One region of the Streptomyces sp. NBC_01525 genome, then DNA from elsewhere that is predicted to be linked to it. Evidence: riboswitches for the same ligand, from Rfam matches in the RefSeq annotation. Region 1 holds a riboswitch; each other region holds the start of a gene.

Region 1 (4,075 bases):
TCGACGGCGTCCAGGGTCTCGGTGAGCGAACCGATCTGGTTGACCTTCACCAGGAGGGCGTTGGCGGAGCCCTCCTCGATGCCGCGGGCCAGGCGCTCGGGGTTGGTGACGAAGAGGTCGTCGCCGACGAGCTGGACCTTGGCGCCGAGCTTGTCGGTGATGACCTTCCAGCCGGCCCAGTCGTCCTCGAACAGCGGGTCCTCGATGGAGACCAGCGGGTAGGCCGCGACCAGCTCCTCGTAGTACTCCGTCATCTCGGCGGCGGAGCGGTCCTTGCCCTCGAACTGGTACTTGCCGTCCTTGTAGAACTCGGAGGCGGCGACGTCCAGGGCGAGCGCGATGTCCTGGCCGGGGGCGTAACCGGCCTCCTTGATGGCCTCCAGGATGAGGTCGAGGGCCTCACGGTTGGAGCCGAGGTTGGGGGCGAAGCCGCCCTCGTCGCCGAGGCCGGTGGCCAGGCCCTTGCCCTTCAGGACCTTCTTGAGGGTGTGGTAGACCTCGGCGCCCCAGCGCAGCGCCTCGGAGAAGGACTCCGCGCCGATCGGGGCGATCATGAATTCCTGGATGTCGACGTTGGAGTCGGCGTGCGACCCGCCGTTCAGGATGTTCATCATCGGGACGGGCAGGACGTGCGCGTTCGGGCCACCGAGGTAGCGGAACAGCGGCAGGTCGCTGGCCTCGGAGGCGGCGTGCGCGACGGCGAGGGAGACGCCGAGGATGGCGTTGGCGCCCAGCGAGCCCTTGTTGTCGGTGGCGTCCAGGTCGAACATGGCCTGGTCGATGAGGCGCTGCTCGGTGGCGTCGTAGCCGACCAGCTCCGGGCCGATCTGCTCGATGACGGCGAGGACGGCCTTCTCGACGCCCTTGCCCTGGTAGCGGTTGGGGTCCCCGTCGCGCAGCTCGACGGCCTCGAAGGCGCCGGTGGAGGCACCGGACGGGACGGCGGCCCGGCCGGTGGAGCCGTCGTCGAGGCCGACCTCGACCTCGACCGTGGGATTACCTCGCGAGTCGAGAATTTCGCGGGCTACGACGACGTCGATGGACGGCACGTTGTCTCCTTCATGGGTGTCTGGAGTTCTGCGGCACGAGCCTAACGGCCCCCGGTCCTTCCGCTCGCTCCCGGCCCGCGCTGCGGGACGAAAGGTGCCTCGGACGCCGGGTACCGGACATTCGACAACGAAGGCCGCGGAACGGAAAAGCAGCTGATAAGGGGCGGGGCACGACGCTGTGTCCGGCACCAGGGTACGGAACGGCGAAACCCCGCCTCGGCGCGCGGAGGCGGCATCGGCGGTGAGCCGGTGCCGCCCCGGGGACGTGCGCGCCGGGCGGGGTTTCCCGTGGGACCGGGGTGCGGGGCGGTGAGAGCGGGCCCCGCGCGGGGATCAGACGTGGAGCTTCTGGCCCGGGAAGATGAGGTTCGGGTTGGAGCCGATGACGGACTTGTTGTCCGCGTAGACCGACTTCCAGTTCGTGCCGTGCGCCTTGGCGATCTTGGCCAGGGTGTCGCCGGACTTCACGGTGTAGTTGCCGTGGCCCATGGCGTGGTGCTGCGGGGCCTGCTGCTGGGGGGCGGCCTTGGGCTGCGGGGCCTGCTGCTTGGGCGCCTGCTGCCGGGGGACGGCCCTGGTGGTGGAGCCCGTGTTCAGGTCGGGGGACGGGCCGCCGGCGGAGAGGTTGCCGGCACCGGCGCAGGACCAGGCGCCCGGGCCCTGGATGGCGAGGAGCTTCTCGGCGGCCTGGATCTGCTGGGCCTTGGTGGCCTGGTCGGCGCGCGGGGCGAACTGGGTGCCGCCGGCGGCCGCCCAGCTGGAGGAGGAGAACTGCAGGCCGCCGTAGTAGCCGTTGCCGGTGTTGATCGACCAGTTGCCGCCGGACTCGCACTGGGCGACGGCGTCCCAGGTGGCGACCGAGGCGGCGGAGGCGGAGGTGGCGCCCATCAGCGGGACGGCCACGGCGGCGCCGGCGACACCGGCGAGGGTGGCGACGCGGACGGCCTTGGAGGGGCGACGGTGCTTGGCCTTGTTCATCAGCATGTTTCGTTTTCCTCACCGACGCCTGCGAGGTGAGCTGTCGGGTTCGGGCGGTGTGGATTGCCCGGCCGTGTGTGCCTCACACACGGCTTCACCCCAAGCCGGTCGACCCGCTTTCACGGGTGGGGCCGGCACTTACCTTGGGTCCCCCGCTCCTGCCTTCGGCGCTTACGCGTCGACCACCTTCGCCCACCGGCAGGATTCGGCGTGTGAACGAAGGGCCCGCTTTGGCGAGCGGTGCTGACCGTAAACAGAACCCCCTGTGTCGTTCAAACCCCACTTTCTGGGCACAGTTGACCGTCAACGACCGCAGAGGGCGCATATTTCCGCAGGTAGGACATGGTGTGGATGCGAAGGGCAGGTCGGGACGCCACGGGTGTCAACGAGAGCCATGTCTCACTTTCGCCAAAAGGGGCAAAGCTACCCATCTCCCTCGATCAGTGGCCCAGATCGAGGAGTTGACCTGGGTGAATGAGGTCCGGGTCGTCGCCGATGACGTCCTCGTTGCGCTCGTACAGCGCGGGCCAGCCGCCCGGCAACTCACGCGCCTCGACGATGGCTGACAGGTTGTCACCGGGGCGCACGGTGTACGCGTCCTCGCCCGGGTCCGTCCGCTCGCCGCCCCGCGAGGCGTGCCGCCCCGGGGCGCGGTCGCTGCCCCCGACGCCCCCGTTGGCGTCGCTGCCGCCGCGGTGGCGCCCGGAGCCGTCACCGTCACGGGAGCCGCCCCCGTCCGCCGGGGGCGTCGTACGGGACGGGTGCGAGGGCTCGGACGGGGTGGAGGTGTGGCCGGACGGGTCGTCCGACGGGCCGGGCCTGCCGGGCCGCCCCGAGCCTTCGGGCACCTCCGGGGAGTCGGTGGCGTCGGGCGTGCCGGGTGAGGTGGACGGGTCGGGGGTGCCGGACGGGTCCGGCTCGCCCTTCGGCGCGGACGGGTCGGTGGTGGACCGGTCCGGGCCGTCGGGGATCGAGGTCCCGTCCTGGCCGGTGTCCGTGCCGGTGCCGGTGTCCGCGCCGTCCGCGTCGGCGGGCGGGGTGGTGACGGTGCCGCCGGGGTCGACGTCGGGGATTCCGCCGCCCTCGGTGAGTCCGGCGCCGGCCGCGCAGCGCGGCCAGGCTTCCGGGCCGCGGTCGGCGAGGATCGCCTGGGCCACGGCTATCTGCTGGGCGCGGCTGGCCAGGTCGGGGCGGGCGGCGTACTCCAGCCCGCCGTGGTCGCGCCACATGTCGAGGGTGAGCTGGAGCCCGCCGTAGAAGCCGTTGCCGCCGGCGCTGGACCAGATGCCGCCGGACTCGCACTGGGCGACGCGGTCCCAGGTGGTGGCGTCGGCGGCGTGGGCGGCGCCCGCGCCGAGGAGGGGCAGGGCGAGGCCCGCGCCGGTCACTCCCGCCGTGACAAAGAGGGCCGGTGCCTGGCGGGGGCGACGGTGTCTGCCGTTGCCGGTGCGCATGCGATTGCCTTTCGAGCGGCGGTTGAGTTGTCCGCCCCGGCGCCCCGGCCCGGCCGCCGGGGTCCGGTACGGCCGTCCACCGGGACGGTGGAGCGCTTGTTCGGTGGCAAGGTAGCCGGGCTCACGGGGCGTCACAAGCCGGTGTAGCAGAGATCACGTGTAGGTCACGTGACTGACGGAGCGTCAACTTATGGGCCGTGGGCGGCCGTCCGCGCTGGTGGACGGCGTGTCGTCAGGGGGCCGGGGTGAACGTCACGGGGAGGGTGCGCAGACCGCGCATGATGAGCCCGCCGCGCCACCGCATATCGTCCGGTTCCGCCGCAAGCCGGATGTCGGGCAGGCGGGTCAGGAGAGTGGCGAGGGCGGTCTGCCCTTCGAGGCGGGCGAGCGGCGCGCCGAGGCAGTAATGGATGCCGTGGCCGTAGCCGAGGTGCGGGTTGTCGGTGCGGCGCAGGTCGAGGGTGTCCGGGGCGTCGAAGCGTGCGGGGTCGCGGTCGGCGGCGGCCAGCACCACCAGGACCGGATCGCCCTCGGCTATCTGCTCGCCGCCGAGCGTCAGCTCCTCGGTCGCGAACCGCCAGGTGGCCAGCTCGA
Region 2 (4,075 bases), 1.7 Mb from region 1:
GTACGACGGCTGGCCCCAGGCGCTGCGCATCGTGGAGCGGGTGAGGTAGAGGCGCTCGCGGGCGCGGGTGATGCCGACGTAAGCGAGGCGGCGCTCCTCCTCCAGCTCCTTGGTCTGGCCGAGCGCGCGCATGTGCGGGAAGACGCCGTCCTCCATGCCGGTGAGGAAGACGACCGGGAACTCCAGGCCCTTGGCGGTGTGCAGGGTCATGAGGGTGACGACGCCGCTGCCGTCCTCGTCCTCGTCGGGGATCTGGTCGGAGTCGGCGACCAGCGCGACCTGCTCCAGGAAGTCGGCGAGCGTGCCGCCGGAGACGGGCTCCTCCGCGTCCACATCCTCCGCGGCGGGTCCGGCCACGCGGTCCTGCTCGAACTCCAGGGCCACAGCGGCGAGTTCCTGGAGGTTCTCGATACGGGTCTCGTCCTGCGGGTCGGAGGAGGACTGCAGCTCGGCGAGGTAACCGGTGCGTTCCAGGACCGCTTCGAGGACGGTGGCCGGTCCGGCGCCGGATTCGACGATGGTGCGCAGCTCTTCCATCAGGGTGTTGAAGCGCCGGACGGCGTTGGCGGAGCGGGCGGCCATGCCGTACGCCTCGTCGACGCGGCGCAGCGCCTGCGGGAAGCTGATCTTCTCGCGGAGCGCCAGGGCGTCGATCATCGCCTCGGCGCGGTCGCCGATGCCGCGCTTGGGGACGTTGAGGATCCGGCGGAGCGGGACGGTGTCCTCCGGGTTCGCGAGCACCCGCAGGTACGCGAGGATGTCGCGGACCTCCTTGCGCTCGTAGAAGCGGACACCTCCGACGACCTTGTAGGGCAGCCCGACGCGGATGAGGATTTCCTCGAAGACACGGGACTGGGCGTTGGTGCGGTAGAAGATCGCGACGTCTGAGGCGCGGGCATCCCCGGCGTCGGTGAGACGGTCGATCTCCTCGGCGACGAACTGGGCCTCGTCGTGCTCGGTGTCGGCGACGTACCCGGTGATGCGGGGGCCCTCACCGGCTTCGGTCCAGAGGTTCTTGGGGCGGCGGTTCTCGTTGCGCTCGATGACGGCGTTGGCGGCGGAGAGGATCGTCTGGGTGGAGCGGTAGTTCTGCTCCAGCAGGATCGTCGTGGCGTCCGGGTAGTCCTCCTCGAACTGGAGGATGTTGCGGATCGTGGCGCCGCGGAAGGCGTAGATCGACTGGTCGGCGTCGCCGACGACGCACAGCTCGGCGGCGGACTCGGCCGGACCGACCAGCTCGCGGACGAGGGTGTACTGCGCGTGGTTGGTGTCCTGGTACTCGTCGACCATGACGTGGCGGAAGCGGCGGCGGTAGTGGGCCGCGACGTCCGGGAACGCCTGGAGGAGGTTGACGGTCGTCATGATGATGTCGTCGAAGTCCAGGGCGTTGGCCTCGCGCAGCCGCGCCTGGTAGAGCGCGTACGCCTGGGCCAGGGTCTTCTCAAAACCGTCGGCGGCCTGCCCGGCGAAGGTCTCCTCGTCGATGAGCTCGTTCTTGAGGTTGGAGACCTTGGCGCTGAAGGACTTGGGCGGGAACCGCTTGGGGTCGAGATCCAGATCGCGGCAGACCAGGGCCATCAGGCGCTTGGAGTCGGCGGCGTCGTAGATCGAGAACGACGAGGTGAAGCCGAGGTGCTTGGACTCGCGGCGCAGGATGCGGACGCAGGCACTGTGGAAGGTGGAGACCCACATGGCGTGGGCCCGGGGACCGACCAGCTCCTCGACGCGCTCCTTCATCTCCCCGGCGGCCTTGTTGGTGAAGGTGATCGCGAGGATCTGGCCGGGGTGGACGCCGCGGGCGGCAAGCAGATGCGCGATGCGGTGGGTGAGCACACGGGTCTTGCCGGAACCGGCTCCGGCGACGATCAGCAGCGGGCCGCCGGAGTGCACCACGGCGGCCTTCTGGGCGTCGTTCAGCCCCTCCAGGAGCGTGGCCGGGTCGACGGCGGGGCGGGCGGCGCCGTCGCGGTAGTGCGCGTCCCGGGGCACGGGAGCGTCGTACCTGCCGCTGAAGAGGTCGTGCGGGACCTCCTCCGGGGCCGGGCCGTGCTCGTCCTCGGGGGGCGGCGGGGGCTCCTCGTCCTTGGGAGCGAGGTCCGCCAGGAAGCTGTCGTCAAAGAGGCTGCTCATCGCCCACCGAGTCTAGGCCGCCCCACTGACAGTCGGCCCCGGAGTCGCGGAAGTGCCGGAAGGACGGGCGTTCCGCCCCCACCACTCGCGAATCCGGCATTCGACGCAGAAGCCTCGCTTTACCCGCACGAACGTCACCTCATGCACACAGGTCACAGAAAGGTTTCGGGCAATTCGAACACCTGCCTTCACAGGAGCCACACGAGTTGGCTAGGTTCACGCTCGGGCTGCCCGCATCCCGCGGACGACAGCGTCCGCACGGGCCGCCTCCGCCGAGTCCGGCCCTGCCCCACGGCACCCGGAGCCGGGGACCCACCAGCACCACCGGGGTGAATCGGTCGGTACGGCCGCACGCGTGCGAACGTACGGACCGTAGGGCAAGCCTTCCGTCTGCGACACCGCCCGAACCCGACAGCTAACCCGGTAGGCGGTCCACGGAAGGAGTCGTCGGCCTTGCCGTCGCACCGCAAGCCGCGTACCCGCGTCCTCACCTCGCCCGGCAGCCGCCGGACGGCCGCCGGTCTGACGACCGCGGCCCTCGCCACGGTCACCCTGCTGTCGCAGTCGGCCGAGGCGTCCCCCCGCTCCCCGAAGCCGACCGTCGAAGAGGTCAAGAAGAAGGTCGACACCCTCTACCGCCAGGCGGAGGTCGCGACCCAGAAGTACAACGGCGTCAAGGAGCGCGTCGACGAGCGGCGGGCGGAGGTCGGCGACCTCCAGGACGCCGCGGCGCGCCGCACCGGCAAACTCAACGAGGCCCGCCGGGAGCTGGGGACCTTCGCCGCCGCGCAGTACCGCGGCGGCGGCATGAACCCGACGGCGCAGCTGATGTTCTCCAAGGACCCCCAGCAGTTCGCCGACCGCAGCCACCTGATGGAGCGGCTGACCGGGCGGCAGCAGCAGGCCGTCGACGCCTACCAGGAGCAGCAGGCCGCCGCCGCCCACCAGCGGGCCGAGGCGACCCGCAGCCTGGAGCGCCTCCAGGAGTCGCAGACCGCGCTGGCCGACTCGAAGCGGACGGTCCAGGGCAAGCTGACCGAGGCCCGGCAGCTGCTCTCCGAGCTGACCGCCCAGGAGAAGGCGCACCTGGCGGAGCTGGAGCGCAAGAAGGAGGAAGAGGCCCGGCGCAAGGCCGAGGAGGAAGCTCAGAAACAGCGCGAGCAGCCCAGTGGCGGGACGGACACCGGCTCCCCCGGTACGACCGACCCCGGCCAGGGCGGCGGACCGGCCGACGGCTCGTACCATACGAAGGCCGAGAAGGCGCTCGCGTTCGCCCGCGCCCAGATGGGCAAGCCGTACGTCTGGGGCGCCACCGGCCCCAACTCCTACGACTGCTCCGGGCTGACGCAGGCCGCGTGGAAGGCGGCCGGGGTGAGCCTGCCGCGCACGACGTGGGACCAGGTGAACGTCGGCCAGCGCGTCGTCACCAAGGATCTCGCCCCCGGTGACCTGGTGTTCTTCTACAACGACATCAGCCACGTCGGGATGTACATCGGCGACGGCAAGATGATCCACGCCCCGAAGCCGGGCGCCAGCGTGCGCATCGAGTCGATCTACTACATGCCGATCTACGGGAGCGTCCGCCCGGCGTGACACCCCTCCGGGAGGCCGCCGCACCGCGCGTCCTCCCGGCGAAACGCCTCCGGCCCGGCACCCTCGGTGAGGGGCCGGGCCGGAGGCGTACGCGGGGTGTGCCGGGGGCGCGGGGGACAGCGCCGCGCGCCCCGGTCGGGCTCAGGTCCAGAGCACCGCGATGAAGATGTTGACCATGGTGAGCAGGCCGACCGTGCCGAACAGCGGCTTGGCGATGCTCTCCTCGTCCCGCTTGACGTAGACCAGGCCCAGGATGACGACCAGGACGGCCAGCTTGACGCCGATCTTGATGTTGTCGACCGGGCTGCCCTGGGCCTGGTTCAGGCCGACCAGCGCGATGCCGGTGACCAGC
Region 3 (4,075 bases), 490 kb from region 1:
GATGTTGGAGGCGGCGATCTCGCGGACCTTTCCGGCCCGGACGAGGTCGTCGAGGACGGTCAGGAACTCACCGACCTCCAGCGATTCGTCGTCGTAGTGGGTGTAGTAGAGGTCGATGTGGTCGGTGCGCAGGCGGCGCAGCGAACCCTCGACGGCCTTCTTGATCGTGTCGGCAGAGAGGCCCTTGAGGTCGGGGTGGGCGCCGACCTTGGTGGCGATGACGACGTCGTCGCGGTTGCCGCGGGCGGCGAGCCAGTCGCCGATGACGGTCTCGGATTCGCCGCCCTTGTTGCCCGGCACCCAGGCCGAGTAGGCGTCGGCGGTGTCGATGAAGTTGCCGCCGCCGGTGACGTACGCGTCGAGCACGGCGAACGACTCGGCCTCGTCGGCGGTCCAGCCGAAGACGTTGCCGCCGAGGCAGAGCGGGGAGACGGAGAGCGAACCGAGCGGCCTACGTGTGGTGGTCATGCGTCACTTCAACACGCGGTAGGGCGGGGGCATTCCGGGGCGCGGCATCCGGGTGCCCACCCGGAGTGCCGCCCCAACTGCCCGCCCCGGGCCGAGCGCTGCCCGCGCGCGCCGCCGGAGCCACGACCGGCGCACGCCGCGCGCCGCGCACGCCCCGGCCACGCGCCCGGCCCGCCCGGGGTCCTGCCCGGCGCGCGGCACCACCGCGCACGCCCCGGGCCGCCCCTCGCGCTCCCCGTCCTCAGACGTTCAGGCCCCGCCCACGCAGCCACGGCATCGGGTCGATGGGATCGCCGCCACCGGGGCGGACCTCCAGGTGGAGGTGGGGGCCCGTGACGTTTCCGGTGGCGCCGACGCGGCCGATGACCTCGCCGGTGGAGACCTTGCCGCCGGTCTTCACCATCGACGAGAGGTGGCAGAACCACAGCTCCGTCCCGTCGTCGAGGGTGAGGAGGATGCGGTAGCCGTACGCACCGGCCCAGCCCGCCTGGGTGATGGTCCCGGAGTGCACGGCCTTGACCGGCGTGCCCGTAGGGGCGGCGAAGTCCTGGCCGGTGTGGTCGGCAGCCCAGCGGTCGCCCGGCTGGCCGAAGCTCGCGGTGAGGGTGTACGAGGTGACCGGCAGCAGATAGCTCTTGGCCAGCTCGGCCAGGCGCGCCGCCTCCGCCTTCGCGCGGGCCTCGGCCTCGCGCTTCGCCCGGGCGGCGGCCTCCTTGCGCGCGGCCTCGGCCCGCTCCGCCTTCGCGTCGGCCACGGCCTCCTTGTGGTCCGTCGCCGCGGTCTTCTCCGCCTGGACGAGGGCGGTGTGTTCGGCGGCGTCCCGGGCGTCGCGCTCGGCGGCCGCCTGCTGGGTGTCGGCCTGCTGGAGGATGCGGCTGCGCAGCGCCTCTCCGGCGCCGGCCCCCTGCCCGTCCTCGGTGGTGATCCCGGCGGACGACAGCGGCGCCGCGGCGGTGACCGCCCCGGGCGCGTCGCCCGCGTCGTCGGAGGAGCCGAGCAACGACCCGATGCCGGGCAGCGATTCGGCGTCCGGCAGCGCTCCGGTGACGTCGGCGGCGAGGGAGCCGATGTCCGGCATGGAGATCGGGACCGGCGGCTTCTCCTCGGCGGTCGCCATGCCGCCGGCGCCGACCGCCGCGATCACGCCGACGCCGAGGACCGTGCCGCCCCGGGCCAGACCGCCGCGCTGCTTGGCGACGCGGTGGCGGCCACGGGCCGACCGCACGGACTCCTCGGTCGGGTTCCACTCACCGGGCCCGTCGTCCGCCGCGCCGTACGGACCGGGGCCCTCCGGGGCGAACGCGCCCGGGGCGAAGGTGGCCGTATCGGTAAGGGACCCTGGCAGATCCTGGGGGAGGGGGCGGGCGGACGCGGCCTCGGGGGCAAGCCTGTTGGACGCCACGGGGGCGCACTCCTTTCCTTCCTTCGCGCCTACCGGGTTAGCTGACGGGTTCGGAGCAGGAAGGTCTCCTACGGGCGGCCTCTGGCCGAGGCGTCCGATTCACCCCATGGTGGTGGTTCCCCGGTTCCCTCCGCGCCGCTCGGGCCGCCCGAGGCAAATTCAGGACACGTCACGGCAGTTCACGAAATATCGGCGCATCGGCGTGCAAGGAGGCGCCGTATACGGAAGTGACCACCGGTGTGCCTGGATGCCCGGCATACCTGAAGAGCGCGTACGGGATTCGGCGTGGGGGCACGGTGCCGCCTCGGCGACGGCTGGGACGACCGCGCTCCGTTATCGGACAGTAATAGAGATCGGGGCCGATTTCCAAGCGATCCCGCGAATCCGCTCCATCCGACTACAGTCATTGGCCAAGACTTTTCGGGACAACGAACGGTGAAGCCGGGCGAGTTGATCGCCTTTCACGAAACGGCCTCCGCGTGATTGTGCATCACTTGTTATGCGGAGGGGTGCGCACCCTTCACTCTCCGTGAGGGCAGTAGCGTCTGATCATGGTCGTCGACTTCGTCAACAACGCACCGGCCCTGGCAGCGCGCTACCGGGACTTCTCCTGGTGGGAGGCGCGGGGCCGGTGTGCGGCCCACGAGGAGCTGACGGCGCGGATCGGGCAGGACCCGGAGCTGTGCGAACTCCTCGCCGCCTCCCTCCCGGTGGGCAACAAGCAGCAGCCCAACCTCCTGCTGGCGGCCGTCCGCCACCTCGACGGCCCGCACGCCGAGCAGGGCCCGCGCGGTGAGCTGGCGTACGGCCGCTGGCGCGAGTGGACGATCCGGCACTGGGACGAGGTCCGCGCGGTCGTCATGAGCCGCTCCACCCAGACCAACGAACCGGCCCGCTGCGCCGCCCTGCTGCCCGTCCTGGCCCGCCTCCGCGGCCCGTTGGCCCTCCTGGAGGTGGGCACCTCGGCCGGTCTCTGCCTCCACCCGGATCGCTACCGGTACGCGTACGAGCCGGACGCCGCCCTGGGGACGCCCGGAACGGCGGCGCACCCGGAGGCGTCCACCCTCGGGGCCCCGGACAGTCCGGTCACCTTCCGGTGCCGCGTCGGGCGGGAGGACCGGGTGGCCGAGGAGGACGCGGCACCGCCCACGCGGCTGCCGGAGATCGTGTGGCGCGGCGGCATCGATCTCGCCCCGCTCGACCCGGTGGACGACCCCGAGGCGCTGCGCTGGCTGCGGTCCCTGGTGTGGCCGGGCACCCCGGAGCGCGCACAGCGCCTGACGGCCGCCGTGGACGCGGTACGGACGGCGCCGCGGCCCGAGATCGTCCGCGGCGACCTGGTCGAGGAGCTGCCCGCGCTGGCGGCACGGGTCCCGGAAGACGCCACGCTCGTCGTCTTTCACACCGCCGTGCTGCCCTATCTGCCGCCCACGCACCGGGAACGGTTCGCCGACCGGGTGCGCACGGTGCTCGCCGCGCGGCCGGGCGGCGGCCACTGGATCTCCCAGGAGCACCACTCCGTCACCCCGTGGCGGCCCGCCCCGACCGCCGGCCGCCTCACCCCGGCCGACCAGGAGCGGCTGCTGACCCTCGCGCTCGACGACCGCCCGGTGGCCCTGACGGGAGCGCACGGCCAGAGCGTCCACTGGGTGGCGTAGGGGGCCGCCCTCGGGGCCGCACCGGCGCGCGGGGCCCGGCCGCACGCCCCGCGCGCCGGTGCGGCCCCGCACGCCCGGCGTGCCCGGCGTGCCCGGCGTGCCCCGTAGCCCCGCACGCCCCGCGACGACCCGCCCGCGCCCCGCCACTCCTCCGCGCACCGACCGGGCCTGCTCCTCCTACTCCTCCAACGGCCGCTGCACCGCCAGCAACGCCATGTCGTCCGCGCCCGCCCCGCCGGTGTGCCGGGCGACCTCGGCGACCAGCGTGTCCAGCAGCCGGTCAGGATCAGGGAAGGCCCGGCCGCGCAGCCGGGCCACCGGGTCGTAGAACTCGCCCGCCCGGTTGCGCGCCTCCGTCAGCCCGTCCGTGTAGAGCAACAGGACCGCACCGGCGGGGAAGAACATCTCGTCCGCCCGGTCCGGCCACCCGGCCACCTCGCTCATCCCCAGCGGCAGCGCGTGCACCGCGGGCACCACCGTCCGCAGCCCACCGTCCGGGGCGAGCAGCAGCGGCGGCGGATGCCCCCGGTTCAGGACCCGCAGCACG
Region 4 (4,075 bases), 2.7 Mb from region 1:
GTGAACGCGGCCTCGATGCTCGCGGTGCTGGGCCTGGGCGCCCAGGGCGGCGAGGAGATCGTGCTCGCCTCGGACGCCGAGGGCGCGGAGGCCGCGCTGGAGCGCCTGGCGAAGCTGGTCGCCGAGGGCCTCGACGAGCTGCCGGAGACCGTCTGAACCAGGACGCCACCGCCTCCCCACAGCCGGGGAAAGGCCCCGCCGCCACGACCGGAAACGGTCACCGCAGCGGGGCCTTTCGCGTTCCGCGCGACGGAACGCCCCCCCGAGGCGGCACCCCTCCCCTGCCCGCAATTCGCCGCAGCCCCGCGGGCACCGCACGACCGAATACCTGAATACGCATCTACGCGATTGCGGCAATTCCCGGATGGCGTGTTTTCCCGGCACCCGTTTCCGCAATTCCCCGAACAGATCCCGCCACCCGCCGGTCGCCCCGTATACCGCGCCCCTATGGAGAACGCACCCGCCCGCTGCTGAGGGGACGTTGCGGATGGCGCACCGCGGCCGGCTGACGGTGCCGCGGGCGGTACGCCGGGAGCGACCGCGCGACATGCGACGCCATCAGGGCGCGCGCCGCCTCCGCGTCGCCCCGGGTCACCGCGTCCAGCACCGCACCGTGGTCGTCCCAGGTCTCCGCGTACCGCGCCGAAAGCTCGACGACGTACATCCACTCGATCTTCCGCCGCACCTGGGTCAGCAGCGCGGTCAGCCCCGGATTGCCCGCCGCCCGCGCCAGCGTCTCGTGGAACCAGCGGTCCAACCGGGGCAGATCGCCCGGACAGCCGCGGCGTGCGCGCTCCCTGCCGAGCCGCACCACGCCCCGTAAGACCTTCAGATGCGCGTCGGTGCGGCGGGCCGCCGCGCGGGCGGCGCCCATCGGCTCCAGGAGTGCGCGCAGATCCAGGAGGTCGGCCGCCTCCTGGGCGGTGGGCGCCGCGACGCAGGCGCCCGCGTGCCGTCGCGCGGTGACGAACCCCTCGGACTGCAGGGTCCGCAACGCCTCACGGACCGGCACCCGGGAGACGCCGTAACGGGTGGCCAGAATGTCCTCGACGAGTCGGCTGCCGGGGATCAGCGCACCGGAAACGATGTCGTCGCGAATCGCCGTGGAGATGCGCTGCACGGAAATCTGGCCTTGCGTCATCGTGGGTGCCTCCACCGTCCTCCCCGGAAAACGCCGGTGTACGGCGCCTTTTCGGCGACTCTATTCGACGGTGTCGGCTTCTTTACCGCCTTCACGCATTCATGGAAATCTTTTGGTGAGGGCCTTCCCTGACCGCCGGGAAATCCGGCCACCCGCCGTACGGCACCGGACGCGCCGGAGCCCCGGACGCCCAGTGAGGGCGGGCCGGGGCTCCGGGAGGCGATGTGGATCAGACGTTGACGCCGTGCGACCGCAGGTAGGAGATCGGGTCGATGTCCGAGCCGTAGTCCGGACCGGTACGGGCCTCGAAGTGCAGGTGCGGGCCGGTGACGTTGCCGGTCGCGCCGGACAGACCGATCTGCTGATGGGGCATCACCTGCTGGCCGACCGAGACACCGATCTGCGACAGGTGGCCGTACTGGGTGTACGTGCCGTCGTTCATCTTGATGACGATGTTGTTGCCGTACGCGCCGCCCCACCCGGCCTCGACGACGGTGCCCGCGCCGACGGCGTGCACGGTGGTGCCGGGGGCGGCGTGGAAGTCGATGCCGGTGTGCGTACCGGAGGACCACAGTCCGCTGGACGCCTGGTAGGCGGTGGAGACGTACGAGCCGGAGATCGGGGCGACGAAGGCGTTGAGGCGCTTGCGCTCCTCCTCGCGGGCGGCGCGGACCTTGGCGTCGTGCCGCTTGTCGGCCGCCGCCTTGGCGGCCTGGGCCTGCTTCTCCGCCTCGGCCTCGGCCTTCGCCTTGGCCTCGGCGGTCTCGGCGACGGCCTGCTGCGCATCGGCCTGGGCCTGGACGCGCTCGGCGAGTTCGTCACCGAGGACGACGGCCCGCTGCAGGCCCGTGTCGTGCGCGGCGCCGGACGTGGCGGCCATCGCGGGAGAGGACACGGAGACGACGACGCCGGAGGCGGCGAGACCGGCGATGCCGGCGATGTTGCGGGTCGTCCGGGCGCTGCGGCTCGGACGGCGATGCTTCCCGGTGGCACGGGTGAACGCCATGTGCTGGCTGGTCCTTTCCTTCCTTCTCGCCTACCGGGTTAGCTGACGGGTTCGGAGCAGGAAGGTCTCCTACGGGTTCCTCCGGAGAGGCGCCCGATTCACCCCAGGGACGTGTGGGTCCCCGGCTCCCCTGGCTCGCGCCGTACGGGGACTCGGCGATGACTGTCCGGTGCCGCGGTTGCGGCGTGCAGCTGACGGACAGCGCGCATGAAGCTAATCGTGGCAACTTTCAATCGGCAAACAGAAACGCCATATTGTGCGTTACGCCACACCGGGGCGGCGGAACCAGTGGCCAGCAAATCCGGGCGTAAAGGGGATCCCGAGAGTGGCCGTCCACCCTCGGGATCCCCTTTTGTTCCACTGTGCCGGGCCGCCGTGACGGCCCGGCCGGGGCCACCGCCCCTCCGGTTCGTCAGCCGCTGACGACCGTCACCTCGCCGATGCCCAGCGCCCGGACCGGCTCAGCGATCTGCGCCGCGTCACCGACCAGCACCGTCACCAGCCGGTCCGCCGGGAACGCGCTGACCACGGCGGCGGTCGCCTCGACCGTGCCGGTCTCGGCCAGCCGCGCGTACAGCTGCGCCTGGTAGTCGTCCGGCAGATGCTGCTCCACCTGGTCGGCGAGGGTGCCCGCGACCGCCGCCGCCGTCTCGTACTTCAGCGGCGCGACGCCGACGAGGTTCTGCACGGCGACGTCCCGCTCAGCGTCCGTCAGCCCCTCCGCCGCGAGGGTGCGCAGCACCTTCCACAGGTCGTCGAGGGCCGGACCGGTGGACTCGGTGTCGACCGAGCCGCTGATCGCCAGCATCGAGGCGCCGGTGGAGCCCCCGGGCGCGTCCGGCGCCGACGACCGCAGCACCTGACCGAAGGCCCGCACCCCGTAGGTGTAGCCCTTCTCCTCACGCAGCACCCGGTCCAGACGCGACGTCAGGGTGCCGCCCAGGCAGTACGTGCCGAGGACCTGCGCGGGCCACTGGCGGTCGTGGCGGTCGGCGCCGATCCGCCCGATGAGCAGCTGCGTCTGCACCGCGCCGGGGCGGTCGACGATCACGACGCGGCCGGTGTCGTCCGCGGTGATCGGCGCGACGGCGACCGGCTCGGCGGCGGACCCCTGCCAGGCGCCCAGCGTGTCGGCGAGCGCCGCGGCCACGTCGATGCCGGTGAAGTCACCGACGATCACGACGGTGGCCGCCGCGGGCCGCACATGCGCCGCGTAGAACGCCCGGACGGCCGCCGCGTCGATGCGGCCGACGGTCTCCTCGGTGCCCTGCCGGGGCCGCGACATCCTGGACGACGCGGGGAACAGCTCCTTGGACAGCGCCATCGCGGCGCGGCGCCCCGGGTTGGCCAGCTCGTGCGGGATCTCGTCGAGACGGTTACGCACCAGGCGCTCCACCTCGCCCTCGGGGAAGGCGGGGGCGCGCAGCGCGTCGGCGAGCAACCCCAGGGCGTGCGACAGCCGGGAGGCCGGGACCTCCAGGGAGACCCGCACCCCGGGGTGGTCGGCGTGCGCGTCCAACGTGGCGCCGCAGCGCTCCAGTTCGGCGGCGAACTCCTCGGCGTCGTGCCGGTCGGTGCCCTCCGACAGCGCCCGCGCCATGATCGTGGCGACGCCGTCCAGGCCCTCCGGCTCGGACTCCAGCGGCGCGACGATGTCGACCTCGACGGCCACGACCTGCTGGCCGGGGCGGTGGCTACGCAGCACCGTCAGGCCGTTGGGCAGCGCACCGCGCTCGGGCGCCGGGAAGGCCCACGGCTTGGGCGCCCCGCCCCGAGGCTGCGGGTGGAAGGTCATCTCGCTCATGGCCAGGTCCTCGCGGGTCGTGGCGTCGCTCACCGGTCCGCCTCCTCGTCGTTGTCGGCGCTCTCGTCGGCGGCGGTCGGCTCGTACACCAGCACCGCGCGGTTGTCGGGGCGCAGCCGGGCCT

The links. A riboswitch is a leader RNA that binds a small molecule or an ion and turns the genes downstream of it on or off. The one in region 1 is predicted to bind cyclic di-AMP.
Region 2: it holds a riboswitch for cyclic di-AMP, as region 1 does, so the genes downstream of both, OG422_RS19435 (NlpC/P60 family protein) here and OG422_RS11650 (transglycosylase family protein) in region 1, are expected to answer to the same signal.
Region 3: it holds a riboswitch for cyclic di-AMP, as region 1 does, so the genes downstream of both, OG422_RS13905 (M23 family metallopeptidase) here and OG422_RS11650 (transglycosylase family protein) in region 1, are expected to answer to the same signal.
Region 4: it holds a riboswitch for cyclic di-AMP, as region 1 does, so the genes downstream of both, OG422_RS23865 (M23 family metallopeptidase) here and OG422_RS11650 (transglycosylase family protein) in region 1, are expected to answer to the same signal.

Annotation. Positions count from the first base shown of each region.
Region 1 covers NZ_CP109397.1:2,641,297-2,645,371, forward strand. Annotated here, with positions in the region: gene eno (phosphopyruvate hydratase) at 1-1,049, opposite strand, end outside; gene OG422_RS11650 (transglycosylase family protein) at 1,383-2,033, opposite strand; cyclic di-AMP (ydaO/yuaA leader) riboswitch at 2,038-2,248, opposite strand; gene OG422_RS11655 (transglycosylase family protein) at 2,468-3,481, opposite strand; gene OG422_RS11660 (cytochrome P450) at 3,714-4,075, opposite strand, start outside.
Region 2 covers NZ_CP109397.1:4,318,099-4,322,173, reverse strand. Annotated here, with positions in the region: gene pcrA (DNA helicase PcrA) at 1-2,130, opposite strand, end outside; cyclic di-AMP (ydaO/yuaA leader) riboswitch at 2,391-2,576, shown strand; gene OG422_RS19435 (NlpC/P60 family protein) at 2,584-3,723, shown strand; gene OG422_RS19430 (hypothetical protein) at 3,865-4,075, opposite strand, start outside.
Region 3 covers NZ_CP109397.1:3,127,807-3,131,881, forward strand. Annotated here, with positions in the region: gene OG422_RS13900 (aldo/keto reductase) at 1-468, opposite strand, end outside; gene OG422_RS13905 (M23 family metallopeptidase) at 710-1,870, opposite strand; cyclic di-AMP (ydaO/yuaA leader) riboswitch at 1,883-2,036, opposite strand; gene OG422_RS13910 (DUF2332 domain-containing protein) at 2,422-3,528, shown strand; gene OG422_RS13915 (PP2C family protein-serine/threonine phosphatase) at 3,706-4,075, opposite strand, start outside.
Region 4 covers NZ_CP109397.1:5,339,047-5,343,121, reverse strand. Annotated here, with positions in the region: gene OG422_RS23875 (HPr family phosphocarrier protein) at 1-156, shown strand, start outside; gene OG422_RS23870 (GntR family transcriptional regulator) at 446-1,141, opposite strand; gene OG422_RS23865 (M23 family metallopeptidase) at 1,371-2,147, opposite strand; cyclic di-AMP (ydaO/yuaA leader) riboswitch at 2,160-2,315, opposite strand; gene OG422_RS23860 (pitrilysin family protein) at 2,560-3,942, opposite strand; gene OG422_RS23855 (pitrilysin family protein) at 3,981-4,075, opposite strand, start outside.